Enteractinococcus fodinae: one gene and its partner. The protein of the gene in region 2 interacts with the protein of the main gene of each other region in a pairwise test. Links are inferred from orthologs where the notes say so. Each region holds a gene or a part of one and is shown on either strand. Other genes may lie near its edges. The genes, in order: rlmN and ftsZ.

What was found.
Region 1: the proteins of ftsZ (region 2) and rlmN interact in binary tests that used the Escherichia coli proteins (3 or more experiments, as listed by UniProt). The link is inferred for Enteractinococcus fodinae from one-to-one orthologs.

The regions. Positions count from the first base shown.
Region 1 is NZ_JAVDYJ010000001.1:259,888-277,145, reverse strand. What follows is about bases 8,481-11,329. They hold rlmN (23S rRNA (adenine(2503)-C(2))-methyltransferase RlmN), read right to left. Parts: upstream 10,660-11,329; coding sequence 9,301-10,659; downstream 8,481-9,300. Other genes in these bases: thpD (ectoine hydroxylase), read left to right, coding at 10,877-11,329; J2S62_RS01240 (hypothetical protein), read right to left, coding at 9,101-9,301; J2S62_RS01245 (acyl-CoA dehydrogenase family protein), read right to left, coding at 8,481-8,985. Outside these bases: J2S62_RS01295 (thiamine pyrophosphate-binding protein), read right to left, coding at 1-1,108; J2S62_RS01290 (Lrp/AsnC family transcriptional regulator), read left to right, coding at 1,225-1,707; J2S62_RS01285 (ATP-binding protein), read right to left, coding at 1,704-2,696; J2S62_RS01280 (GAP family protein), read left to right, coding at 2,782-3,462; J2S62_RS13605 (SPW repeat domain-containing protein), read right to left, coding at 3,525-3,998; J2S62_RS01270 (CPBP family intramembrane glutamic endopeptidase), read left to right, coding at 4,236-5,258; J2S62_RS01265 (SDR family oxidoreductase), read right to left, coding at 5,300-6,193; J2S62_RS01260 (ChaB family protein), read right to left, coding at 6,232-6,657; J2S62_RS01255 (stress protein), read left to right, coding at 7,049-7,339; J2S62_RS01250 (hypothetical protein), read left to right, coding at 7,536-7,682; more of J2S62_RS01245, read right to left, coding at 7,756-8,480; more of thpD, read left to right, coding at 11,330-11,782; J2S62_RS01225 (type 2 periplasmic-binding domain-containing protein), read left to right, coding at 12,238-13,527; J2S62_RS01220 (hypothetical protein), read right to left, coding at 13,660-13,851; J2S62_RS01215 (Hsp20/alpha crystallin family protein), read left to right, coding at 14,127-14,567; ribonuclease E activity regulator RraA, read left to right, coding at 14,894-15,394; and 2 more genes.
Region 2 is NZ_JAVDYJ010000001.1:1,675,911-1,686,742, forward strand. What follows is about bases 7,864-10,720. They hold ftsZ (cell division protein FtsZ), read right to left. Parts: upstream 9,952-10,720; coding sequence 8,776-9,951; downstream 7,864-8,775. Other genes in these bases: J2S62_RS07840 (cell division protein SepF), read right to left, coding at 7,864-7,942; J2S62_RS07845 (polyphenol oxidase family protein), read right to left, coding at 8,046-8,705; J2S62_RS07855 (cell division protein FtsQ/DivIB), read right to left, coding at 10,099-10,720. In the rest of the region: map (type I methionyl aminopeptidase), read left to right, coding at 1-290; transcriptional regulator NrdR, read right to left, coding at 348-833; dnaE (DNA polymerase III subunit alpha), read right to left, coding at 968-4,483; J2S62_RS07820 (RluA family pseudouridine synthase), read right to left, coding at 4,595-5,527; lspA (signal peptidase II), read right to left, coding at 5,535-6,071; J2S62_RS07830 (DivIVA domain-containing protein), read right to left, coding at 6,192-6,854; J2S62_RS07835 (YggT family protein), read right to left, coding at 7,046-7,339; more of J2S62_RS07840, read right to left, coding at 7,385-7,863; more of J2S62_RS07855, read right to left, coding at 10,721-10,832. UniProt on the Escherichia coli protein: Essential cell division protein that forms a contractile ring structure (Z ring) at the future cell division site. The regulation of the ring assembly controls the timing and the location of cell division.

The DNA of each region.
Region 1 (17,258 bases), 1.4 Mb from region 2 along the record:
TCAGTTTCGCCGCCACGTGGCGTGGATTGAGGTATCCGTCGGTACCGTAGACCGGTTCGTGGTCGAGCCCGTCTGTGCCGATGAGGCCGGGCAATTCTTGGCGGTAGGAGGATGGCCGCGGCTGCAGCGACTCGACGGCATGCAGCAGTCTGGGCAGCGCGTCGGTCAAGTCCGCGAAGACGGTCTGTGCGGTCGGCAGGGTCTGGTTCCATTTATCGCTGAGATCAATCCGGTAAATATTGTCCGTCCCGAATAAGGTGCCCTTCCGGGTTTGGAACGCGTTGCTGGTGGCGCCCAGGATGAGCACCATGTCAGCGGCGTGCACCGCAGGAAGTTTGTGTTCCGGGGTGAAACCACCGGCTATGCCCAGGCTATGCTCTGAGCCGCAGACGTTCGAAGCGGTCAAGGAATGCATAAAGACTGCACCTACCGCATCACCGAGTCGGCGTACCAGTTGGCCGGTACCGGTGCGGACCACGCCACCGCCGGTCACAATCAGGGGTCGCTTGGCTGTCACCAGTGCTTGGGCGATCGTCTGCAGTTGCTCATCGCTGGCAGTCGGCTGCGCGATGGGTTCATATGCCTCATGCGATGCCCGATCACCCGCAGGGCGTGGCCCAAGGTCGTAGGGCACCAACACCATGACCGGTTCCTGGCCATCTTCAGCCATGTCGAAAGCACGGGTGAGCGTCGCGGTGACATTATCGGCGCTGATCGTCATGACCGGGATGTTCAGCCCTACGGTCACGGTCTGCTGGTCGATATCGAAGGGGCGGCGCCCTGTCGAAGGAGCGTCACCAACCACAACAACCATCGGGATCCGAGCCAATTGCGCTTCCGCCAAGCCGGTCGCCATATTAGTGAATCCCGCACCGTACGTTGCCGTCGCCACCGCGAGTTTGCCCGTGGCCCGGTAGTAGGCATCGGCTGCGGTGACCGCTGCGACCTCATGACGCACGCCGGTAAAAGCGAAGCCCTGCGATGTCAGCCCGGAAATGAGTTCGACGTTGCCGTTCCCCATCAGCCCGAATACTCTGTCGACCCGTTGGGTGATGATACGAACCATTTCTTCGGTGACGGTGGTGTGTTGGACCGGTGACTGCACCATGGTGGGATCTCCTGCTCGCTATACTCATGATCAGCATCACGCAAGGCAGCAGAACGGACAAGAGCTTTAGAAAAAATTGAGCATTATGCCGAGTACAACGTAGAAAGAAGAGCAGAATGACAAACAGGGATGCCCGTCGTGAACTGGACGGGCTGGACGCTGAGATCCTGCTGGCGCTGATCGATCAGCCGACGGCCACTACAGTGGCACTGGCCCAACGCTTATCGGTGTCACGGAATACCGTGCAGGCACGGTTACAGAAACTCAATGACAACGTGCTGGACTCGTTCCAGCGTCGCCTGTCCCCTCGATCATTGGGTTACGAGGTGAGTGCGTTTATGAATGCTTCGATCCGGCAGGGGTATGACAAAGAAACCATGGCCGCGCTCTCCGAGATTCCCGAGGTGCTCGAGATATATGCAACGACCGGGGATGCTGATCTCCGGTTAACAGTCGTGGCTGAGTCCCCCGAGGACCTGTATCGCGTCAACCGGCTGATCTTAGAGATCCCGGGTATCGTGCGTACCTCAACCGCAGTGGTGTTGAAGGAGTTTCTGAGCTACCGCATCAAACCGTTGTTACAGCGGATTGCTGATTAGTACTCGTCATCGAGCAGAAACGCACCGCGGTTGGTGAGCGCATAGATGAGGTCGTCTTGGGTGACTTTTGCTTCATTGCGCATGATCGCGGCCTTAGCGGCTGATCGTGCTGCAATGGTCAGCTCAGCCTGCGACAGCCCTTCGAAGTACTGTTCGTAGATGTCGACTTCGTTCATCACGGGTTCTGGCGCTCGGTCGCCGAGCTGGGAACGAATGACGCGCATCGCCTCCTCCGGGGAGGGCAGCGAGAAAGTTAGCACCGTATCGAAGTGCCGGAACATCGACCGATCCAACACCCCGCGGCGGTTCGTGGCCGCAATCGCCACCGACCCCTTCCCCAGCACGTCCACAAAGAGCAGGAACGCTTTAAACACCCGACGGGTCATCCCTGAGGCGGTGTCGTCCCCGATGGTGTCGAACACATCGAAGAGGTACACGGCACGGCGCCGCGCGAGCCGGTCGAACACCTCGCGTAACGAGGGGACGTCTTCTTCGGCCGAATACACATTGAGCAGGTTATCCAGATAAACGGTGACCAGCGGAATGCCCAGTTCAGCGGAGATCACCTCGGCGGTGGCGGTCTTACCGGTACCTGCCGGGCCTTCCATCAGCACACGGTGGGCGGGGGTGAATCCGAAATCGCGAAGCAGTGCTGCGTTGCGGTGCTCTTCGAGAATCTGGCGGACGCGTTCTACGAGGTCGCCAGAGATGGTGAGTTCGTTGAAGTCTGCATCTGGTCTGGCGACCTGAATGAATTCGGCGAGATCCGAGTCGATATCGACCCCGAGGTCGTCTTCTTCAACGGTCTGCAGTTCTACGGCTTCTCCGCGTGCTTCTTCGATAGCCTTGCGGATTTCGGTCGCTGCGTTTCGTCGACCTTCGGACAGTTCCCGGTGTGCCACGTCTAGGGCCACCGCATAGAAACCGTCTTCGTCACCAGCAGCGTGGTTCGCCACCATAGCCGCGATATCGTGGCTGAGTCCTGACATTGTTGTATCAAATCCTTGAAAAAATGAATCGCTGCAACACTACCATCAACTATAGTGAGCATGCTGTCTAACCTCGAAAGGTGCCATGAGTTTCGCTAGCATTGTTGCACTGATCGGGCTCGCGTTCCTGGATGCGTCGACATTATCAACGCTGCTCATACCCTTGTGGCTAATTTCCAAGCCCGGTCCATTTCAGCCGCGACGACTCGTCACCTACTTGGTCGTGACCGCCGGGACGTATCTCGTCTTGGGGATCGTGGTCCTCACGGTCGCGTCGCATCTTATCGATACCTACCTCGACACTCTCCAGGGGCCCCTTGCGGATCGGATCTTCATTGGGCTCGGGGTGCTGGTCATCATTATGGGCATCATCGGCATTTTTCGTAGTCGGCGAGAAGCCAAGCCGGGGCCCTCAGTCATCACTCGATTACGCGATAAGGCGCTGGCATCCAACACGTCGACGGCTACCCTGGCGGTGGCCGCGATCGCAGTGGAAGCCGCGACGATGTGGCCGTATTTGGTGGCGATTAGTCTCATCGCGACCAACGGTTCCGGGCTACCCCTCGATATTTTTTGGCTGGCCTTCTACAACGTCTTGATGATCCTGCCGGCCATCATCCTGACGTGGGCGCGAACAAAATATCCAACACAAACTGACCTGCTGTTATCCAAAACCCAGGAGACCATGAGCGCTGCGGGTTCGACTTTTACGTCGTGGTTGGCGATTGTAATCGGTGCGGGGATTATCGTGGCGCAGCTACTCTGACCGTTAAACGTTCATAGCGGCTCACGGTGGGGGCCTTCTTATTTGAGACAGCAGTTAAGCGCTTATGTGCGTTGAGTAGCGTTGGTCGCTGACCTGCCTGTGCGGTTTCGATGTGAAGCAAGCAAGGACAGGACAATCAGTGCGGCTCCGACGAACCAGGAAGTCATGATCGCGGTACGCTCTTCTGTGTGTGCGTTGAAGAATGCCGAGACGATGATCACGGCACCGAGCACCATTTTCATAAACTCAGCCAAAGTCGACGATGCTGTGCTTCCAGCCCACACGGAGACAGCGACGACTAGGAGACCTAACGTCATGAACAGACCTACCGGCGCACTCGGGGTCCAGAGTGGCGCTAAGGCAAAGTAGATGCCGAGTCCCACACTGACCCAATCCTGCCAAGCCGCCCAGCGCCGCCTCTTTCCAACCACCGCGTCATGGACTAACGGGTGACGAAGCGTCCCAGGGGCGTCCCTCTTTTGCACCGTAAAAGTGGTTTTCGATTGTACAGCTGAGTTAGCATGCTTCTTAGCCATCAGCCTCGCCTCCAAAGTCTCCATAGGACGTGTTTTGCGGTCGGCTCGCGAACAATGGCGTTACTACAATTGTAGCGCTGGCGCTTCCGCGTCACCATGGGGAAGTAGCCAAACTTTTAGTAGTCGAGGCGACGATTTTTCTATGATGGATCACCGTGTCCTACCAACCCGCCCACCTGGATCCCTCGTGGATGTGGCTCTATACAATTTCAGGCCGGGTGGGATTACACTGGCGGTATGCATCGCGCGCACCTTTTGCCCACGTCACCACCGAACCGGCGCAGTATCCCGTGGCGGCACATCGCATGGTTCATCGTCCTGACCTTCGGGCTGACATGGCTCGTCGCCTTACCGTTGTATCTTGTGGACGAGCCGGTCACCATGCAACTGTTATATCTGCCCGTCTCGTTGGTCATGATGGGGATCCCCGGGTTCATCGCATGGCTCATCGTGCGCAAAAACCGACCCAAGGGACAGCGCGCTGCAGCACTCGGATTTACCCGGCCTCGGCCAGTGCCACGCTTCATCGGATATCTGGCGTTAGCGTTTATCATTCCGGTCGGCATTGGCCTGTTGAGCTTACCGCTGGCCGCGGGGCTTGGCCTCTACGAAGCCGACTTCGCGAACCTGTCCGGACTGCAAGACACCTTTGCTGACGCAGGGGTTACCGGCATTCCAATTGAAGTCTTGCTCATCGGCCAATTCATCAACGTGGTGCTGGCATCCTGGTTCATTAACCTGCTGCCGGCACTCGGCGAAGAGATCGGTTGGCGCGGGTGGCTGACACCTCAGCTCCTACCCCTCGGCGTGCTGCCGACCATCATCATTACCGGGCTGATATGGGGGCTGTGGCACACCCCGTTGATGCTGCTGGGCCACAACTATCCCCACCTGCCCGGCTGGCTCGCGGTGGTGTTCATGGTCATCTTTTGCACCCTCATTGGCGGGGTGCTGACCTGGCTGACGATCCGAACCAACTCGGTCTGGCCCGCCGCCCTGGGTCACTCGACTATCAACGCGACTGCTGGACTACCCCTGCTCTTCTCAGCCGATGGTACCTATGATCCCGCCCATGTGGGGATCGCTGGCACCACCGGGTGGATCATCACCGCGGTCCTGGTGGCGGTCCTTCTCCTGACGAAGTCATTTCGAACTGCACCACCTGCGGAGGTCGATGCGGGCAAGGCATGGCCAGGAGATTTCCCTACACACGCGCCCGATGCGCCACATCCCGGGGCGCCAGACAGCAAAAAGCCCTAGAGCCCGACGCGCTCGGACCCTAGGGACTTTTCACCCGGACGTTATGGAGTCGGGATGCCTCCATTGACATGGAGCGTTTCACCGATCACATAGCTCGATTCGGCTGAAGTGAGGAATACGAACGCGGGTGCCACCTCGGTTGGCTGACCGGCACGACCCAGCGGAGTATTCTGCCCAAAGTGCGGCAGTTTTTCCTTTGGCTGCCCATCGGATGGCTGGATTGGTGTCCAGATCGGACCGGGAGCTACGGCATTGACGCGGATCCCTTTGGGTGCCAGCTGTTGGCCAAGCCCCTTGCTGAAGTTATTAATCGCCGCCTTGGTGGAGGCGTAGTCAATGAGCATCGGGTTGGGGTTATACCCTTGGATCGAGGTCGTATTCACGATGGTTGATCCCGCCGGCAGATGCTTGAGCGCGGCCTTCGTGATCCAAAACATCGCCTGGATGTTGGTCTTGTATGTTTGTTCCCACTGATCATCGGGCAACTCAGTCAGGTCCTCGGCGATAATCTGCTTACCGGCGTTATTGACCAACGCATCCAGACCCTCGAGCTGGCGGGCGGCATCTTCAACTAACTGCGTGCAGAACTCTTTGTCGCGAATATCCCCTGGCAGGGCGACCGCCTTGCGACCGGTCTCGCGGATGGTTTCGATGACGTGCTGTGCATCTTCTTCTTCGACTTCAAGATAATTTAGCGCGACATCGGCGCCTTCACGGGCAAAGGCGATGGCTACTGCCGCACCGATCCCGGAGTCAGCGCCGGTGATGAGTGCTTTTCGGCCCTCAAGTCGTCCAGTGCCGCGATACGATTCTTCCCCGTGGTCTGCCTTGGGGGTGATCTCTTCATCGAATCCGGGTTCGGGCTGATCCTGTTTCGGTGGGCTAATTTGTGGGAAGCGGTCTACTGGGTTCTGGAAGGTCAACTGGTCTGTCATCATGCAGCCTCCTTACGGCCTGTGTTCGGCGTGAACGTCTAAGAGTTTTTCGATGTGCGGCGGTTGCTTTCTTTTTGTAGCGCGTCGATCAGTTCGTCTTTGGTCATTTTTGAACGGCCAGAGATGTCGAGCTTTTTAGCCTGTTCATACAGGTGTTCTTTCGAGGCGTTCGTATCGACACCGCCTGATGTGTCACGGTCTTGTCCGCCCTGCTTTTTCTCTTCGGACTTAGGTTCAGAAGGCCCGGAGTCCCCCGGCTTGGGTTCCCAGCGGTCCCCTACCTTCTCATGGGTTTGTTTGAGCGCGTCATAAGCCGTGCGGTGTGCACGCTCTTCGTCGTTATATTGGTCCATCGCGGAGTCATAGGCTTTGGCAAATGTCCGCTGTGCCTTCTCATTCGAGCGCTTCAATGTGTCAGGAAGTTCAGATTTCTTTGCGTCGCCAGATTTCGAAGTTTTCGGCATGGAGTCCACTCCTTCTAGTAGGCGGCCGGTGCTCACTACGCTAACAATGCTGTTCGGCACGACGGAAGATCTGTTGGGTTGAAGCTTTTCAGCTTGGGAACCACGCTTCTGGGTTCCTTGTCGGTCGGAGGTGAAGGCCAAGAAGGCTCTCTTGTTCGCGTTCAACAAATGTCACATCCTGGATTTTTCCTCAAAAGCGCACTCCCTTCCGCAGGATCATGCGATCGCAGCAAATCCGAATTTTCAGCTACCGTTCAGTTAGAAGAATTTTCAATTTTTTCGACCAGAATCCCTTGTATTTTTCTTTCTGAATTTCCTAACGTGGAGGGCGGAAGCAAAAGCTTCACAGTGTGTTTCAGGCACACTCGGTGTAATCGAAAGGAGACTGTAAATGGCTGATAACAACAACCCAGGACAGTTCGGAAACCGTAACGATACCGAGGAACAAGCACGCAAAGGCGGCGAACAGAGCCCAGGCCAGTTCGGTGCAAGTGAAGGCGCTGATCCGTCGCGCGCCGGCCAAAAAGGCGGCGAAGAAAGCCCCGGTCGTTTCGACGGCTCGGAAGGCGCCGACCCATCGAAGGCTGGTCAAAAAGGTGGCGAACAGAGCCCAGGCCAGTTCGGTGCTAGCGAAGGCGCAGATCCAGCAGAGGCTGGACGTAAAGGCGGCCGCAACTCCTAAGCGAGTGCCCACGCCACAATAATCAAATATTTCCATCGGCGGGAGGTGTAGACCTCCCGCCGATGTTGTGTTAAACACCACAAATAAACACACTAAAAACCATTACAGTAGCGTCGATTCGTTATGTTCAAACGAGCCGCTGTCTCTTAAGCTTGAACCCATCGCAGAAAACACTGCGCTATGGAAGGAGATACTTATGTGGCTCATCCTAATTTTGGTTGGTCTAGCAATGATCCTCTTCGGTGTACTCGTTGAGGCCGCCCAAGTACTGATCTGGCTCGGGGTAATCCTCGCAGCCGTTTCGGTTATCCTGTGGATCGTCCGCAACGCCAGAGCAGGCTAGCCGAAGTATCGAACACCAGAAAAGCCAAGGGCCACGGATTTTTCCGTGGCCCTTGTGCTATCAAGAAAGCTGGTTAGGCGAAGGCGCCGTGACCGGTGATATCGCGTCCGACCAGCAGCGCCTGGACCGATTCGGTTCCCTCATAGGTGTGAATACCTTCGATATCGGCCATATGCTGGATCACTCCGTTTTCTAACAGGATCCCGTTGCCGCCGAGCATATCGCGCGCATCAGCGGCAATTCGGCGAGCGACCCGAGTGTTGTTGTACTTTGCTAGAGCAGCCTGGGTCGGTTTGAGCGTTCCGGCAGCTTCCAGTTCAGCGATGCGAACCATGTATAACTGCATCGACACCAGATCAGACAGCATCCGGGTCAGGCGCTCTTGGATCATCTGATGTTCGGCCAGGTATTTTCCGAACTGTCGACGCTGGGTCGAATATGAAAGTGCGGATTCAAAGACGGCCGTTGCATGCCCCAGAGCGGACCAGGCGACACCGATGCGGGTTGCATACAGTACCTCGGAAACGTTGCGGAACGATTTCACACCGGGGATCAATGCATCCGTACCGACTTTCACGTCGTCGTAGTAAATGTGAGCTTGATCGATGGCCCGTAGCACCCCTTTGTGGCGGATGGGTGTCCCGCTATACCCTTCGGCGTCTTGCGGCACGATAAACCCACGGACTTTGCCATCGTCGTCGGCGCCTTGATCAGCCACGCGTGCAAAGGTGATCGTGATGCCACCGGAGGAACCGTTGCCGATCCACCGTTTAGAACCGCGGATGACATAAGAGCCATCGGTCTGGCGGGTTGCGGTGGTTTCCAGTCCGGTGGAGTCGGAACCGTGATCCGGCTCCGTCAGACCAAACGCGGCTGGCAGGTCCACGTTGGCGATGGCTTTGACGTATTTGGCCTGTTGTTCCTCGGAGCCAAACATCGTGATGGTGCGCAATGCTAGGCCACCCTGGACGGCAAGGATGGTCCCGAGCGAGCCATCCACACGCGAAAGTTCCATGTTCACTAGACCGGCTGCCAGTGGAGAGAATTGTTCGAGATCTGGGTGGTCTACGCCGTCATTGATCAGGCCTACCTGGCCCATGGCCCGAGCGACTTCTAGCGGGTAGTGGTGGTCGTTCCAGCCCTGGCGCATGGTTTCGACGTGGGCCTGGGCGAAGTCTCGGGTGCGCTGCCAAATCTTGCGATCCGCCTCAGGGATATCGGAAAACACTGCGTAATAGTCCGTGTCGAGCGCGTCGGTGAGTTGGTATTCCGGTTCTTGGTTTCCAGGGAAGGACTTGGCCATGAGACCTCTTTCAGGATCGCGACAGGTATACCTCTCAATCTAGTCCGGTTTTGAAAGCACCGAAATATCATGAACGCGCGGTATCGGGTACTGTGACCTGTCTGGAGACCGTGGGCTATTCGGACCGGTTAAACATCCAGAGTCCAATGCTGGCACCCAGTATTTTTACCGAACCCAGCCCAATCATCACCCAATGTTCTGTGGTGAGCTGGCCATCGCCGGTCAGTATGTTGAGCACCGCAGCTCCGGCAAGTAAGAGTCCAACGATCAGGGTGAAGACCCAGAGGACTTTGATGCCGGATGCGTGTTTATGCATCAGTCATCTTCGGCCGCGAGCTGTCCGCAGGCGCCATCGATTTCTTTTCCTCGAGTATCACGAAGGGTGGTTGGTACGCCGGCATCGTTGAGGCGGTCAATGAATTCTTGCGTGACGTCTGGTTCCGATGCGGTCCATACCGAACCCGGGGTGGGGTTCAGCGGGATCGGATTGACGTGGGCCCACCCGCGGCCGCGGGCATTGATTTTTTTGGCCAACAGATCGGCACGCCAACCGTGATCATTCATGTCTTTGATCAGAGCGTATTCGATAGAAACACGACGCCCAGTTTGAATGTAGTAGTTGAAGGCCGCATCGAGCGCTTCGTCAGCGTCCCAGCGGGAGTTCACGGGGATCATCTGATCGCGCAGTTCATTATCGGGCGCGTGCAAGGACAGCGCAAAGGTGACTGGGATGCCCTCGGCGGCAAGCTTGTTAATCGCAGGAACCAGCCCAACGGTGGATACGGTGATATTGCGGGCTGACATCCCCAAACCGGCAGGTGCATCATCGACCATCCGGTGGACTGCGTTCATCACCCGGCGATAGTTAGCCAGCGGTTCGCCCATGCCCATAAAGACGACGTTGGTGACGCGTTCGATGTCGCGGCCACCTTCTGGCACGCCAAGTTGTCCGTCGGCAATCACCCGGTTGGCTGCGATAATTTGGTCGACGATTTCGGCGGTGGAAAGATTTCGGGTCAGTCCGGCCTGCCCGGTGGCACAGAACGGGCAGTTCATGCCGCAACCGGCCTGCGAAGAAACACATAGGGTGATGCGGTTTTGATAGCGCATCAGTACGGATTCGACCAGCACACCGTCGAAGAGTTTCCACAGGAATTTGATGGTCTGGCGGTCTTCTGTCTCGATCCTGCGCACTTCGGTCAGCAGCTGCGGGAAGAAGTTCTCGACAAGGTCTTGACGCTTATCAGCCGGTAGATCTGTCATATCGGCTGGATCAGTCGTGTAGTGGCTGAAGTAGTGGGTCGACAGCTGACGAGCCCGGAACGCCGGTAGGCCCAGTTCCTTGACCTTTTCTTCACGCTCAGACATGGACATATCCGCAAGATGCTGAGCGGGCTGAGTGACTCGCGGCTGTTTAAACTGCAGCAGCGGACGACCTTCAGTATCGGTCTGCTGGGTCCAGCCTTCGGTGCGAGGTTGCACCTGTGGACGGGGGCGTTCCATCGCTGGACGGACACCGTTCTGGGCAAGGCGCGCGCGCTCATCGGCGAGCTGCTCTACCTCGGGATCCAAAAATTGTTTGCGCGGCGGGTTGAGCTTCAGACGACCGGAGCGGTCTTTCTGAGGCTTCATCGGCCGGGTGCCAGGTTCGCGAGGTATATACTTCTGTGCCATCTGCCATATTGTCTCACACGGCTTCACGATATGATAATGCAGATTTCTCACTTCTCTTGCGGCGATAGTTCCGCGTGTGCTTTTACGAGCACGAACTGTTGCAGAGTAAAAATCTGCTGGGTAGCGTCGAAGCCACCAGCTGGCTCTCTATCAGCTGTTTAACAACTCAACTGACCCCAGAGGTTCTAAGCACATTCTGTGTACGAAGGGAGAAACGTTGACAACGACTCAAGATTCAACCACCCACGATCTCTATCCCACTCGTTCCGTTCCAGAGACGCGAGTATTCGACCGTCAAGGACCCGTGGTGTACGGCAGCGCCGAAGACGGCCCCATGGATGCCGAGCTGCTGAAACACTTTGACGACAAGGGTTATCTGGTCATCGATCAGATCATCACCAAAGATGAACTGGCCGAACTCCAGGCTGAACTGAAACGCCTCGCCGAAAACGCCGACGTAAAGGCGGACGACCGCACCGTTGTGGAACCCAAGTCCAACGAAGTGCGCTCGATCTTCGAGGTGCACAAGACCAACGAGATTATCAAAAAGATCGCGAATGATCCGCGTCTGGTTCGCCGCGCCGAACAGATCCTAGGCTCCCAGGTCTACATCCACCAGAGCCGGATCAATTACAAGCCCGGCTTTGCCGGCAAAGAGTTCTCCTGGCACTCGGATTTCGAAAGCTGGCACGCCGAAGACGGTCTACCCGAACCTCGCGCCCTGAGCATTTCGATCCTGCTGACCGACAACTACTCGTTCAACGGTCCGCTGATGATCATGCCGGGCTCGCACAAGAAGTACATTTCCGTACCGGGTGCCACACCAGAGAATAACTACAAACAGTCACTGGTCATGCAGGGTGCAGGCACCCCGAGCGAAGAAACCCTGACCGAATTTGCTGACACCTACGGCATTGACGTGCTCACAGGCAAGGCAGGCGATGCCATTATCTTCGACTCCAACTGCATGCACGCCTCGAACAGCAATGTCACCCCGTTTTCTCGCTCGAATGTGTTTTTGGTGTACAACTCGGTGGAAAACGCTGCCGTTGAGCCATATGCGGCTCCAGGGCGTCGTCCCGAGTTTATCGCGAGCACGGATTTCACTCCGGCTGGCTCCTAGCATGATCGCTTGATCCCGGCAGACCGGTCAAAACGATCGGACCACCCGGGTAGATCATTCAGCTGCCCTGTCAGGACATCATCCAACTGACAGGGCAGTTGCTTTTCGCGCTCCCGTAGACCGAGCTACGGGAGGCATATCCGAAAACCAAGAGATCTGCTGCCCCCCTACACCAAAAACCGCAGCGGTTCTTCTACAACGCTCACTGCTCTAGAGCTCAGGTGCCCCTAGTTTCGTCGTCGGGATGGCGCTGAGGTGTGAACCTCGACCCGCTGACCTGCCTGATGAGGCTCGTAAAGATTCTTTTAAAGTTGCTCAAATGATTGCACCGCTATTTTGTACGTGCCTATAATAAGCCTGGCCTGTGATGCTCATCACGTTTACCCGCGAGGGTGAATCCATCGTCCAGGGCACACCTATGTGGCTTCGCAAGTAGGCCAGGAGAGCGAGTGAATATGAACATATCCGGAAACGCGTCAAGAGAAAAGCAGCGCCTCAGGGCAGTCGTGACCACCTGCGCGGCACTGGCTTTGCTAACTGCTTGCGCCGGCGACGCTGGCAACGCAGACGCTAGCGATGGAGGCGAAGGGTTTCCCTACGGCGCCGAACAGTCAGAAGTCGATGCGGTACTCGAAGGCCTTGAACCGGTCCAACTTACCGTACAAGCAGGGGCACCAGCGGAGAACTCCATTTCTGGTCGGCGCATGATGGACTTCAAAGAAGAAATCGAGACTCGATCAAACGGACAGATCGAGATCGACATCGCCTGGGGCATGGCGGTGGCCGGATACCCAGAGGCGGTCGATGCGGTAGTCGACGGGCGCGTAGATATTTCCTATCACCTGGTTTCTTATGAGCCGCAGCGGTTCCCGGAGGCAAGCGCTATTGGCACCGCGCTCGGCCTCGTCGAGTACTCCCCGAAGGTCGGAGAGATGGTGACCAATGCGGTCGCAAACGAGATCGGTTGGAATGACGAGGCGCTTTTAGATCGCTACGAGGCGGAAGGCGTCACGACGATTACCCCTCTGCTCGGCAACGGAGCATACTCGCTCAACTGCAACTCAGAGATCAATACCGCAGAGGACCTTGCCGGCTCGCAAGTTCGTGCCGGCAGTGCTGGACAGAGCGATGCGATCGCCCACTTCGACGCCGTTCCTTCGAGCCTTGAGTTTACCGAGGCATTCGAAGCACTGCAGCGTAATACGATCGACTGTGATTTATCGCCGATGAGCGCCAAGGAGATCAGCGGCATCTATGAGGCCGCCCCACACCTTGCATATTCGACTCAGGCAAACTGGCCGCGCTTCTCCGGCACCTACATCGCCGGACCAAGTTTTGAGCAGCTGCCCCTGGCGTATCAGCAGATCATTTTCGACAGCGCGGCAATCATCACAAGTGGCTCAGCCCAAAGCTACGTTGACTCTAACGCTCAGCACATTCAAGACCTCGCCAGCGTCGACGGGACGATCACTGAATTTGATGATGCGTTCCAAGAGGAACTCCAACAGGTGCTCATCGGTCAGGTTGAAGAACAAATTGCGGAGGGCTACCTGCCGGAAGATACGGTCGCAAACATTGAAGAGCTGACCGAAAAATGGTCGCAGCGTGTTGCCGACCTCGGATTCGAAGATGGCGGCGACATGGAGTCGATGGACGAATGGTACTCCGCCGATGAAGACTGGTCGAGCTATGCCTGGGACATGTGGGAGAACTCTGGAGCCCTTGACCACCGCCCCGGGAACTGACCCCGCTCTCATCTCAGAAGCTCTGATCGAGATCAATAGTCTGAAAATTCAGCCGAATGGTCGTCCAGACACACCGGGGCGCCCCGGTTTTTACCCGACCGGAGCGCCCCTGCGACATGTGTCTATGACATGTTAGGCGTAATCGTCGTCGTCTTCTTCAATCGGGACATCGGTCTGTTGGTCCACCCAGTCCACCTCGCTGACCGTGTCCGGCTTGGCCTGCGGGAGCACCAGCTGATCTTCCTCCTCGTCATCTCCGACGAATTGATCGATCAGCACTTCTTCAGGAACTTCAACCTGCGGTTTTTGGTTTTTCGCTGGCATAACGACTCCTTTCGCTGGGCTCTCAGCCTTACATCATCACCACTGAGTTTCAAGACCATAAGGGCTTAGACTCATAAAACCATCGTGCTAGAACCAGCTGCCGCGGCGCAACCCAAAATCGACGCTTAAAATTCTCCACTGACAAGCTTGAAAGCTAAACTTCCCCTAGTCAGAAGCGCTTGCTTTATTTTAGGAATTATGGTATATCCATGAACTATAGGAGGTATGTACCTCCTGTACTACCCGTGGTTTAACGTCCAATGAAAGGAGTATTCATGCTGATGCGCACAGATCCGTTCCGTGAGATTGACCGACTCACCCAACAGCTGTTGGGCACGACCGGCACAACATCGCGTCCGACCATGATGCTCATGGACGCCTGGCGTGATGGCGACACCTTCCACGTCGAATTCGACCTTCCCGGCGTGGATCCGTCGAGCATCGACCTAGACGTCGAGCGCAACGTCGTGACTGTCAATGCACACCGCGAATCGATGGCCGATGAAGTCGAACGGCTAGCAGCCGAACGACCACGCGGACACTTCAGTCGGCAATTGGTGCTCGGTGAGAACCTCGACACCGACAACATCACCGCGAACTATGCCGATGGTGTACTGGCGTTGGAAATCCCGGTCGCGGAATCTGCCAAACCACGCAAGATCGAAATTGGCCATAACGCCAACTCGAGAGGAAGCGCAAAGTCGATCACGTCCTAGCGCATCTACACCCGAACTCGGCCACGAGTTCACCCCGTTATGATCCGAAAGGAGGCACCTGAAAATGAGAAAAACCACCCTCTTCAATTTCTTGACCCCTACCCCTGGCACCCCGCCACTTCAGGTGCCAGATGACGAGTTGGAGTTCGATTGGATTCAGGTATCTGAAACACCCTGCTAATCCATAGGACTCTTTGGTAGATGCGCCGCGGCCCTTTTAGGACCGCGGCACATTTATGCTACCCATGCGCCACCGTTGTCATTACGCTAGAGCAGGTGAGCACTACGCGGAAGAACGTCCATCCCATCCCTGACGAAAGTTGACCATGACATCGCGCGATATTTTTTACACCTCTGACATCTACGACGCCGCTGAACACGAAGTAGCCTCACTGGACCTCCAGCTGGAAAGCCTCGGGACACACCGCCAGTTCCACGGTCGAATTCGCACCGTCTCGTGTCTCCACGACAACGGGCTGGTCAAAGCTATCGCGAATGAACCCGGTGAGGGCCAGGTTCTGGTGGTCGATGGTGGTGGCAGCCTGCACAGCGCGCTGATGGGAGGCAATATCGCCCAAGCCTTTGCTGACAACGGCTGGGCCGGGGTGATCATTCACGGTGCCGTACGTGATCGTCACGAGATCAACGCGCTACCGATGGGTGTCAAAGCGCTCGGCTCGAATCCGCGTAAATCCGCCAAAGACGGCGTCGGCGTTCGTGATATCCCGGTGACCATTCACAACGTCGAATTCATCCCGGGAGCCAGGGTCTACGCCGATGAGGACGGGGTCATCGTCGACGCCCGCGATATACAACCGCTGTCATAGCTTCTAGCCGGGACCTGCAACGCCGACTAGGGTGAAGATCACGACCTGTCCTTCCGAGCGTTATCCCTATGGAAGCGAGCACATCATGGACACTGAAAACCCCATCACCCAGCTCAGCGCAGAAGACGCCCTCAAATTTCTGTCTGAAAGGTCTCTTGGCAGACTCGCGATTTCAATCAATGGCCGGCCCGACGTTTTCCCGGTCAACTATGCCATCAACGCACGTTCCCCCGATGATGTCGTGGCCTATATTCGAGCTTCTGCGGGCAATAAATTATTCGCCACAGCCGTCGGCTCACCGCTCGCCCTGGAAACGGATCTCGTCGAAACCGAAACTGCCACCAGCGCTATCCTGTACGGCACGGCTCGACAAGTCCAATACCCGGACGAACTTCAACTGGTCGACTCTATGGGCCTTACCGCCTGGATTGCCGACTACAAACCCGAAGTCATCGCCATCGATGTCGAGCGCATCTCGGGGCGCACCTTTAAACTAGGTCCCGCTCCGGATAACCCCCTCACCGAGACCCCCGACTGAGCCGGTCAACCGCGCCAAATCTGTGAACAATGCCTAGCCAACCAGGAGCGTTGCGCCTAGGTTAGAAGATGCCCCCTGCCCTTGAACACCGGCAAGAATTGGATGTCAACGATGGCACACAACGTGACAGAAAAGCTCATCCACAGTCACCTGGTCAACGGCACCGCACAGCCGGGCCACGAAATTGGACTACGCATAGACCAAACCCTGACCCAAGATGCCACGGGCACCATGGTGATGCTCGAATTAGAATCTCTGGGTCTGGACCGCATTCAAACCGAATTATCGGTTCAATACGTGGACCACAATTTGCTGCAAACCGATGCGAAGAACCCTGAAGATCACCAGTTTTTGCAGTCTGCAGCCCAGCGCTACGGCCTCTGGTTTTCCAAACCCGGCAATGGCGTATCCCATCCGGTGCACCAGGCCAGATTCGGCCGGCCGGGTGTGACCATGATTGGTTCAGACTCCCACACGTGTGCCGCCGGGGCAATTGGCATGCTGGCCATCGGCGCCGGTGGGTTAGAAATCGCAATGGCCATGGCCGGGGACCCGCTGTATGTGCAGATGCCGGAAGTCTGGGGTGTCGAACTGACCGGACAGTTGCCCGACTGGGTCTCGGCCAAAGATGTCATCCTTGAAATGCTGCGACGCCACGGGGTCAAAGGCGGGACCGGGCGAGTCGTGGAATACTACGGCGACGGCTTGAAACACCTGACTGCGATGGACCGCCATGTGATTGCCAACATGGGCGCCGAACTGGGCGCGACCACCAGTGTCTTCCCGGCCGACGATGTCACCCGAGAATTCTTTGAAGCCGTGGGACGCCCCGAAGACTTCACCGAGTTGATCGCCGATGAAGGCGCAACCTACGACGTCCAAGAACACATCAACCTATCCGAACTCGAACCGCTCATCGCCTACCCATCCTCACCGGGCAACGTCGTCCCCGTGCGCGAAGTCGCCGGGGAAGACGTCTTCCAAGTCGTCGTCGGGTCGTCTGCGAATCCTGGGCTGCGCGATTTCGCGATCGTGGCGGAAATACTTCGCGGACGCCAAGCACACGATCAAGTCTCCTTAGACATCAACCCCACCTCTCGAGAGATCCTGATGGACCTGACCAAAGGCGGATGGACCTTTGAGCTGCTCAGTTCCGGCGCTCGCCTGCATCAGTCCGGCTGTATGGGATGTATCGGGATGGGCCAAGCCCCCGCGATCGGCCGCAACAGCTTGCGCACGATGCCGCGAAACTTCCCCGGCCGTTCAGGTACCGACGAAGACGCCGTCTGGCTATGTTCGCCCGAAACCGCAGCAGCTGCGGCACTG
Region 2 (10,832 bases):
AGCGCTTCGGCTATGGAGTAGTAGAAGATTTTGTAGGCCACGGTGTCGGCAAAGAGTTTCATTCCGGGCTCATTGTGCCGCACTACGATACAGCACCCCGCCATAACGAGGTCATGGTTCCCGGGATGGTCTTTACCATCGAGCCGATGCTCACGTTAGGAAGTATCGCCTGGGACCTGTGGGATGACGGCTGGACGGTTACGACCAAAGATAAGCAACGCAGCGCGCAGTTCGAACACACCATTGCGGTAACCGAAGATGGCGCCGAAATTCTTACCATCGCTGATTAGCGAAGTTTCAGGGTCCGGGGTGGGCTGGCTTCCCCTTCCAGCCCACCCCGGAAGTCGTTAACGCGTGAACAACTTGGCTTGCAGCGGCTCTTGTACGTGTGGGCGCTCCCGCAACTCATGGATAGCTTTTTCAAAGTCATCCAGATTATCGAAATCTTGATAGACCGAAGCGAACCGCAGGTAGGCGACCTGGTCCAGCTGCCGTAGCGGACCTAGGATGGCCAAGCCTACCTCGTGAGCATCGACTTCAGCATGTCCAGTCGCCCGGATTTTTTCCTCGACCTCCTGGGCGAGTTTGGCTAAATCGTCGTTGTCGACCGGACGACCTTGGCAGGCCTTCCGGACGCCGTTGACGATTTTGGCCCGGTCAAAGGGTTCGGCCACTCCGGAACGTTTAATAACGCTCAGTGAGGTGGTTTCCATCGTGGTGAAACGTTTATCGCAGGAGCGACATTCTCGTCGACGACGTATCGCCGAGCCGTCATCTAATGACCGAGAATCCACGACGCGTGATTCTTCATGTCGGCAAAACGGACAATGCATGGGGGAAGAAACCTCTCTATAGGATAGGTCTAAGCACATCTTAGTCCTACATATAGTTGCGGTTCAACCCCTCGGGCTACTATATGTAGTGGTTCGGGATCTGAAGCTGTCGTCCCGAAGTCTACGGTCGGCACTCATTCGAGACACGAAGGTCCCAAGAGGACCTTCAAATCGCCAAAGAGTGCCGGGTTCGGATTAACCTTATACTGCGGACCGACCCGCAAGATTTCCATCGTCAGGTTCCCAACGAGTTTGATATTCACGTCGGTTGTACCCGAGTGGCTGCGCAGCACTTCGCCGAGTTGCCTAATTAAGGGTTCGGTAGCTTTATACGATGGGATCGTCAGGTTGAGCGGTCCCCCGGCTGCCATGTCCGTGGTATCAAGAATGGTCATCTCTTGGGCTGAAATGACCACAGAGCCGTCATCGCGGCGTTGAACCCGTCCCTTGATGGACACGACGAGATCTTCAGCGATGACCGTGGAAATGGGTTCATAAACTCGCCCGAAGAACATCACGTCTATGGAGCCGGCTAGGTCTTCGACTTCTGCGCGAGCATACGGGTTGCCTGACGTTTTTGCGACACGACGTTCAAGAGTCGTGATCAACCCGGAGATTGTCACGAACGAACCATCGGCCGGGCCTTCATCGTCAACGACCTGACTCACGGTGTGATCCGCATGCTGATCCAGAAGCTGCTCCAGCCCCTGCAGCGGATGGTCCGATACATAGAGCCCGATCATCTCGCGCTCAAAAGCCAGTTTCGTCTTCTTATCCCATTCGGGCAAATCAGGGACCGTGATACCAAATCCGGTGTCGACGCCTGTGGTTTCTTGGTCGTCGAGCAGGGAGAAGAAGTCGAACTGGTTATTTGCTTCCTGGCGTTTTTGCACCATGGAGGCGTCGACCGCTTCCTCATGCACGGCCAACAGGGCACGTCGAGAGTAGTTTAGTGAATCGAACCCGCCCGCCTTGATAATGGATTCGATAGTGCGCTTATTGCACACTTCTTGCGGTACCTTTTTGAAAAAATCCTGGAATGACGTGAAGGCACCTTGTTCTTCACGTGCCTTGACCATGCCGGCAACAACGTGCGCGCCCACGTTACGAACCGCACCCATACCGAATCGGATATCTTCACCGACCGGGGTGAAATTTTGCGCGGATTCGTTAACATCGGGTGGCAGGACATTGATATTCATTCGGCGGCATTCGTTCAGATATACCGCCAATTTGTCTTTATCGTGGGATACCGACGTCAGCAGTGCTGCCATATATTCTGCCGGATAGTGCGCCTTCAAGTACGCCGTCCAGTAGGAGATCACCCCGTAGGCAGCCGAGTGGGCTTTGTTGAAGGCATAGTCCGAGAACGGTAGCAAAATGTCCCACAGCGCAGTAATGGCTTCTTGGGAGTATCCGTTATCCAGCATCCCTTGCTGGAAGCTGGCGTACTGCTTGTCGAGTTCTTCCTTCTTTTTCTTACCCATGGCACGCCGCAGAATGTCGGCCTGCCCGAGCGAGTAGCCGGCCACCTTTTGGGCAATGGACATGACCTGTTCCTGATACACAATCAGACCGTGGGTCACCCCCAGGATCTCTTCGAGCGGCTCTTCTAGCTCTGGGTGAATCGGGGTGACCTCTTGCAGCCCGTTCTTACGCAGCGCATAGTTATTATGCGAGTTTGCCCCCATGGGACCGGGACGGTACAACGCAAGTGTCGCAGAGATGTCTTCGAAGTTGTCAGGACGCATCAGTTTGAGTAACGCGCGGATCGGGCCGCCGTCCAACTGAAACACCCCGAGGGTATCGCCACGAGCTAGCAACGCATAGGAATCTGGGTCATCCAACTCTAGGGTGTCCAAATCTAGCGTGAAGTTTCGGTTGAGTTCGATATTTTCGACCGCATCCGAGATCACGGTGAGGTTGCGTAGCCCCAGAAAGTCCATCTTGATCAAGCCCAGTGCTTCAGCGGTGGGGTAATCGAACTGGGTGATTACCTGACGATCAACTAACCGTCGCATCAGGGGAATGACGTCAATGATCGGGTCCGAAGACATGATCACACCGGCCGCGTGGACACCCCATTGACGAATAAGTCCTTCGAGTCCCTTGGCGGTCTCGAAGACTTCTTGGGTCTCGGGATCAGTCTGGAGCATCTCCCGGAAATCGCCGGCCTCTGAATAGCGTGATGCTTCCGGATTTTCGATGTCGGCTAACGGGATATCCTTGGCCATGACCTGCGGTGGTAGCGCTTTCGTGAGCTGCTCCCCCATCGAAAATGGTTTACCCAGCACACGGGCTGCATCTTTTAGGGCCTGCTTCGTCTTAATAGTCCCGTAGGTTACGATCATCGCCACACGTTCGTCACCATATTTTTCGGTCACGTATTCGATGACTTCGTTTCGGCGGCGATCGTCAAAGTCCACATCGAAGTCAGGCATGGAGACACGATCCGGGTTCAGGAAACGCTCGAAAATCAAACCGTGCTGTAACGGATCTAATTCGGTGATGCGGAGAGCATAGGCGACCATCGAACCGGCACCGGAACCACGTCCTGGACCCACCCGGATGCCTTGTTCTTTCGCCCAGTTGATGAAGTCTGCCACCACTAGGAAATAGCCGGGGAAGCCCATGTTGATGATGACTTCGAGCTCATAGTCGGCTTGTTTTTGAACATCCGATGGAACCCCGTTGGGATACCGGAACCGAAGGCCTTTATTAACCTCTTTGATCAACCAGCTGGTCTCGTCCTCACCCGGCGGGGTGGGGAATTTTGGCATGTAGTTGGCGTCAGTGTTGAAACTGACTTCGCACTGCTCGGCAATCACCAAGGTATTGTCGATGGCTTCGGGCAGGTCCGAAAAGAGCGCCCGCATTTCCGCGGCGGATTTCAGGTAGTAGTCATTACCGGAGAAGGCGAACCGTGAGCCACCTTCGTCGTAGGTTGGTTCGCTAAGTTTGGATCCGGATTGCAGGGCCAACAACGCTTCGTGATGTTTGGCGTCGTGCTGGTGAGTGTAGTGCAGGTCGTTTGTCGCGACCAGCGGCAGATTCAAATCCTTGGCAATTTGCAGCAGGTCTCCGATGACTCGGCGTTCAATATCCAGCCCATGTTGCATCACTTCGACATAAAAATTTTCTTTGCCGAAAATATCTCGGAACTCCGCTGCGGCGTCGAGAGCCTCTCGGTACTGTCCCAGGCGCAGCCGCGTTTGGACTTCACCAGATGGACACCCGGTGGTGGCGATCAGGCCTTCGGAGTACTCATTGAGTAGCTCGCGGTCGATCCGAGGCCATTTCGCATAGACCGAATCCAGGGACGCGTGTGATCCCATCCGGAATAAGTTGTGCATACCGGTGTTGTTTTTGGACAGCAAGGTCATGTGCGTATAGGCGCCACTACCGGAAACGTCGTCGCCGCGTTGGTCGGGATCGCCCCAACGCACACGGGTCTTATCGGTGCGGTGCTGATGGCCAGGGGTGAGATATGCTTCCAACCCCACAATGGGCTTGATGCCATACTGCTGGGCCTTGTTCCAAAAATCGAATGCGCCGAAGAGATACCCGTGATCGGTGATGGCGATCGCTTCTTGGCCTAACCGATTGGCCTCAGCAAACAGTTCATCAAGTTTTGCAGCTCCGTCGAGCATGGAGTATTCGGTATGGGTGTGAAGGTGTACGAAACCGTCGCGTTTCCCTGTAGATCCACCGGCCAAGAGTGTGTCGACCTCCAACTTGATGACTGACTAGCGACAGTCAGTCTAGCCGTAGTCTTGCAAACGTTCCAAAGCGTAGCGCAGGTCGTCAGGATACGATGACGTGTAGCTCACGTATTGACCCGTGACGGGGTGCTCGAAGGCAATGCCAACGGCATGTAGCCACTGACGGGTCAGCCCCAGCTCTGCGGCAAGTTGCGGATCAGCATCATAGGTCAGATCCCCGACCAGCGGGTGTTTGAGCGCTGAAAAATGCACTCGAATCTGGTGAGTTCTTCCCGTGAGGAGCTCAACGTCAACCAGCGTGGCAGTACCGAAGGACTCGAGCGTTTTATAGACGGTCAAAGCTTCTTTGCCACCCTCGACGACACCGAAACGCCATTCATATCCCGGTTGCCGGTCGATCGGGGCGTTAATGGTGCCGTTGAGCGGATCGGGTAGCCCTTCGATGAGGGCGTGATAGTGACGCTGCGGGGTTCGATCATGGAAGGCTTGTTTTAGCCGGCTGTAGGCAACCTCAGTCTTGGCGACCACCATCAGCCCGGAGGTACCAACGTCTAGCCGTTGTACGATGCCTTGGCGTTCGGGCGGGCCGGAGGTGGCAACATCGATTCCCAGCGCAGCTAACCCGCCAACCACGGTGGGGCCCTTCCACCCCTGGGAGGGATGGGCCGCCACGCCCACTGGTTTGTCTACGACGACATAATCGTCCTCGTCTGCCACGATTGTTAGGTCCTGCACGAGTTCGGCTCTCACCTCTAATGGGTCCGGGTCATTGGGCAATGTCACGCTCAGGATATCGCCGGGTGCCACCTTGGTTGACTTCGCGGCTTGTTCGGCGTTGACGGTGACCAAGCCGCGTTGAATCCATTGCACCGCTTTGGTGCGAGATATGCCGGCCAATTGTGCTACGGCTGCGTCGGCTCGGCTGCGTTGCTCTATTGTGACGATCAGTTTTGCGGGGTCGGAGGCGGTCATGCGCTTCCTATCCTGAGTTTTCGTTTGCGGTTGACGATTCCTCTGGCTGACCATCAAGCGTCTTGCCACGCATGACTAAAATAACGATGACGATAATGGAAACTACGATGAATGAATCCGCCAAATTGAAAATGGCGAAATTTGGCACGGCTATGAAATCGATGACGTGTCCGACACCAAACCCAGGTTCCCGAAAGAGACGGTCTGTGAGGTTGCCGGCTATCCCACCGCCCAGGGCGCCCAGCGTGATAAGCCAAGGGGTTGTTCTGGCCCGAAAAACGATCAGGTACAGCACGATCAGCAATCCAACAGCCTGAATGATGGTAAAGACCCAGGTGAATTCTGTTCCGATTGAAAATGCCGCTCCGGGATTACGGATGAAATGCCACGTTAACAGTGGCTCAATGACCGGTATGCGCTCGCCCTCGTGCATATTGGCCAAGACAGCTTCTTTGGACCAAAGATCCGCGAGATAAGCTACGACCAGCGGGATGAGCGCGATCCACCAGCTACGCTGGGGAACGTCGTGTTCGGTATGCGCCACGTTCTTCTCCTTGGGCGGCATGACATACTCTTCCAAACACTGATGGTCGGCTATTTACGAGAATAGCCGACCATCTGTGTTTGACCGAGACGCCCGCAGGGCGTTCTCGGGATGTCAAAGTTAGTCTGTGACTCGGGCTTGAGAGTCGAGGTCCTTGAGCTGGTTTTCGATGAAGGAGCGCAGACGCGAACGGTAATCACGTTCGAAGCCGCGGAGCTCTTCAACTTCACGCTCCAGGGTGGATTTGCGTTTCTCAAAGTCTTCGAGAGTCTTGCGAGAGGTCTCTTGCGCCTCGGTGACCAGGCGGTTCGCTTCGCGTTCGGCCTGTGAGATAATTTCGTCGCGTTTACGTTCACCTTCGGCGACGTATTCATCGTGCAGTCGTTGAGCCATGGCCAACACACCGGCAGCAGATTCTGCGGTGGTTTCTGTGGAGTCGGCTTGGGCCGGCGCGGCTGGTGCAGCAGGCTGTACGACTTCAGGCTCTGGCTCGACTACTTCTTGAGCCTCTGGTTCTGCTTCTACCACTGGCAGATCTGCTGCTGTGGCGGCTTCCTCTTCGTTACCGTCAGCTGGGACGGGCGATGGGACCGATGCGCTTTCTCCGGTCTGAGCTTCTAGCTCTGCCACCTGACGACGCAAGTCATCGTTCTCTTGGTTTAGACGGCGCAGTTCCTCAACGATCTCATCGAGAAAATCGTCTACTTCGTCTTGGTCGTAGCCTTCTCGAAATTTCGTGACTTGGAATTTCTTATTGACTACAACTTCCGGCGTGAGAGCCATGTGGTCACCCCAATTACTTGGTCATGTACAAAACTAGAAAACCTGGTGTTTTCTCGTGAGCAGCGCAAGCGGAAAACTCGAAGCTACTACGTATCTCTGCTTACAATATCACCGTATATCGCTGAACGAGTAGTCTACACAGCTGTTACGGTAAAAAATTCGTCTTCTTGAGCTAAATAACTTGATAAAGCTTAAGATGCTGCCCCTTGGAAGGCAACTAGACGGACGATCATCACTATAAAGAACACTACAATAAAGGATAAATCCAGTGACACTGGTCCGAGTTGTAAGGGTGGGATAAACCGGCGGAAGAAGCGCAAAGGCGGATCAGTCATGGTCATGACTATTTCGGCAATGATGAGGTTGATGCCGCGCGGTCTCCAGTCCCGAACGAACGCGCCCACCAAGGAGTAGAGGATCCGCACTACTAGGATGAAGAAGTAAATGGTACTTACCAAGTACAGCAAGGTCCAAAGTAATTGCACGAGTCCTCAGTTTCTTCGGTATAGCGTCTGGTCGTTGTCGCCGTTTTAGGCCTGGTCGAAGAAGTCTTCGTCCTGGCTTGCAGCAGCGTTCCCCTCTACGACGTTTTCAACATTAGTAGGAGTCAGCAGGAACACCTTATTCGTGACTCGTTCGATTGCCCCGTGCAGTCCAAAGGCAAGACCCGCCGAGAAATCCACTAACCGCTTGGCTTCTGTTTCTGCCATATCAGTGACATTGATGATCACGGGGACACCGGATCGAATGGCTTCACCGATCAGTTTGGCGTCATTATAAGACCGCGGGTGAATCGTACGCAGTTTGTGCACTTCAGCGCTTTCCTCTCGGGACTGGACCACACGTTTGATCGGCGTGACCGGTGCACGGTATTCGTCGTCTTCGTCTGGCACTGGTCGTGGACCAGTCGGTTTCGACTCCACCGGCTTGACAGGTTCTTGTGCGGCATCCGACGCAGTCGGTTTGGCCGCGATGTCTGCTGCAGCTGGACTCGCTTGGCGTTCTTCTTCGAGAAGCTCTTGTTCATAGGCTTCGTCACTATCAGCCAGACCCATTCGGATCATGGCTTTCTTGAATCCGCTAACCATGCGCACCTCAAATCCTTGATGGTTCTAGGACACTATTGACACTAGTAGACAACCCCACGAAATCAGGGGAAATACGCGACCTGATTCGGTGTGTCGTAGACCATTACGAGTTTTGTTGAGCTTTCCATACGAATCCAGCGATCCGTCCTTGACCGGGTTCGCGACGGTGGGAATAGTAGCGCTCATCGGAATAGGTACAAATATCACTGCGGACTACATCGACCGCTAAGCCGCTGAGAATGGTTTCGGCAGCCGCTGGAAGATCTAATGCCGGAGTGCCCCAGGATGTTTCAGCGCCGATGTTTGCGTAGCGGTGCACTGCCCTGGTTCTCATGGCCAGTGGCACTTCGTAGCAGTCGCCGCAAATGCTGGGACCGATCACCGCGGTGATGTTCCCTCCGCCTGCAGTGTTCAGTTCGCGCAACTGAGCCACGGTGTTCTCAAGAATGCCGTTCAATAACCCGACTCGGCCGGCGTGTGCCACAGCGGAAGGACCGTAGTCGGTGGTAAAGGCCACCGGCAAACAGTCCGCGACCAGGATGGCTAAGGGATCGTCGCCATCCGTAGACACTATCGCATCTGCTTCTTCGAGAATATCCTGATCTGCCCAGCCGTCTGTGCCTGCCTTGACGACCCTGTTGGAGTGGACCTGTGAGACGAATCGGGTGGTCCCGGGCTCAATGCCTAACTCGCGTTCGACATTATGGCGATGGGACCGAACCTCGGCTGCGGTCTGCGCCTCGCTCAGTACCGTAGTTGACATGTTCCCGGCCTTTACCGTGGTAAATGCGACATGGTGCGTGGAACCAGGTTGGGCCGGGTATGTCAGGTACTTATTTGAGGAAGTCAGGGACATCTAGGTCGTCGTTGCGTTTATTGGAAGACTCGACCACGGTCGGCAGTGGCTCAACGTTGGAGCGTTCGGGCTCTTCCTGGGGGCTGGTAGCGGTCTCTGAGGGTGCGCGACCATCGGTGGCATCCGGTCCGCTGACAGGACTGATTGAGGCCACCGGTGCCACTGGTGCGGCCACCTGAGATTGCGGGGCCTCGTGGTTGCTTTTAACGGGGTCATCGAAACCGGCTGCGATGACGGTGACGCGTACTTCGTCGCCGAGGTTGTCGGAAATAACCGCACCGAAGATGATATTGGCTTCGGGGTGGGCAACTTCCTGCACCATACGTGCAGCTTCGTTGATTTCGAACAGGCCCATATCGGTGCCACCCTGGATGGAAAGCAACACACCGTGTGCGCCATCGATCGAAGCTTCCAGTAACGGGGAGGCAATGGCGGCTTCGGTAGCTTCCACCGCACGGTTCTCGCCTTGCGCCGCACCGAGCCCCATCAGGGCAGAGCCAGCTCCTTGCATCACAGACTTGACGTCTGCGAAGTCAAGGTTAATGAGCCCGGCGGTCGTGATGAGGTCGGTAATACCTTGAACACCGGACAGTAAGACTTTATCGGCTTCTTCAAACGCCTCCATGATGGAGATGGAACGATCAGAAATGGACAGCAGACGGTCATTCGGGATGACGATGAGTGTGTCGACTTCATCGCGCAGTGCTTCAATGCCGGTTTCGGCATTGGTGGCACGACGACGACCTTCGAAGGTGAAAGGTCGAGTTACCACGCCGATGGTGAGCGCACCCAGGGAACGTGCAACTCGAGCCACCACTGGTGCTGCACCAGTTCCCGTCCCACCGCCTTCTCCGGCGGTCACAAAGACCATGTCGGCGCCCTTGAGGGCTGCTTCGATCTCTTCGACGTGATCTTCGGCAGCTTGGCGACCGACCTCAGGATCGGCGCCGGCGCCCAAGCCTCGAGTCAGTTCACGTCCGACGTCCAGTTTCACTTCGGCAGAGGACATCAACAGGGCTTGAGCATCGGTGTTGATGGCAATGAATTCAACGCCGCGCAAGCCGACATCGATCATTCGGTTGACAGCGTTCACGCCGCCGCCGCCGACACCAACAACTTTGATGACGGCCAGGTAGTTCTGGGGTGAGCTCACGATATGATCCCTATTCTGCGTTCGTGGTGGGACGAAGATCCAGCTGCGTCCAAGGTTCCTTCATTAGCACACGATATGCTCACACCTGCGGCTGGGCAATGACCCGGAGCCGTGTGTCGGCACGATCGTGCAAATTTGCTCCGGTGTTTACCGTGTCACGGGGAAATCGGGTGCTGATACATCATACTCAGAGATTTCAGCTGCCTGGTCCTCATCGAGCCCAAGTAACGCTTCTAATACTTGAATCTTTTTCTGTGCTTGTTCATTATTGCCCCACATGACGGTCTTGCCAGAGCTCAGTTCAAGTTCGATTGAATCGATCGAAGCCCCGGATGCGGCCCGGACCTCTTCGCGCAGATCGTCAGGTAATGATCCCAGCACTTCGGTAATAGTATCGAAGACCTCTTGATCCACGACATCGGATGCCGAGGCGACCACCGGTAGGTCAAACTCTTGGGCACGTTGTGAGGGGATTTCTGCCAGCTCGATGCCGGATTCGGAAAAGACGACATACTGTTTGCCTTTGGGACTCATGGCAACAGGAGTGTGTTCATTGACGATTACTACGAGCCCATGCGGTGGTTCAGCTCTGACCGTGACATCATCGACTGCGGGCGTGTCAGCAAAAAGTTCTGTCACGTTACGATCGTTGACCTGCGGCAAAGGGGTACCAGCCAGAACCGCGGTGCGTTCTTCGGCCTCCGATTCGGCAACCAAATCAAGCCCTTCGTGGGATATCTCTTCGATGGCCAAAATTGGGCTGAAATACAGCAGTGCCCAGCCGCCGGTGACCACGACCAGCACGATAATCGCAGTAATGGTCCATACCTTCCGCCGCCGTGCCTTACGGTGCTCGGGGCTGGGCGGCAGTTCAAGGACGG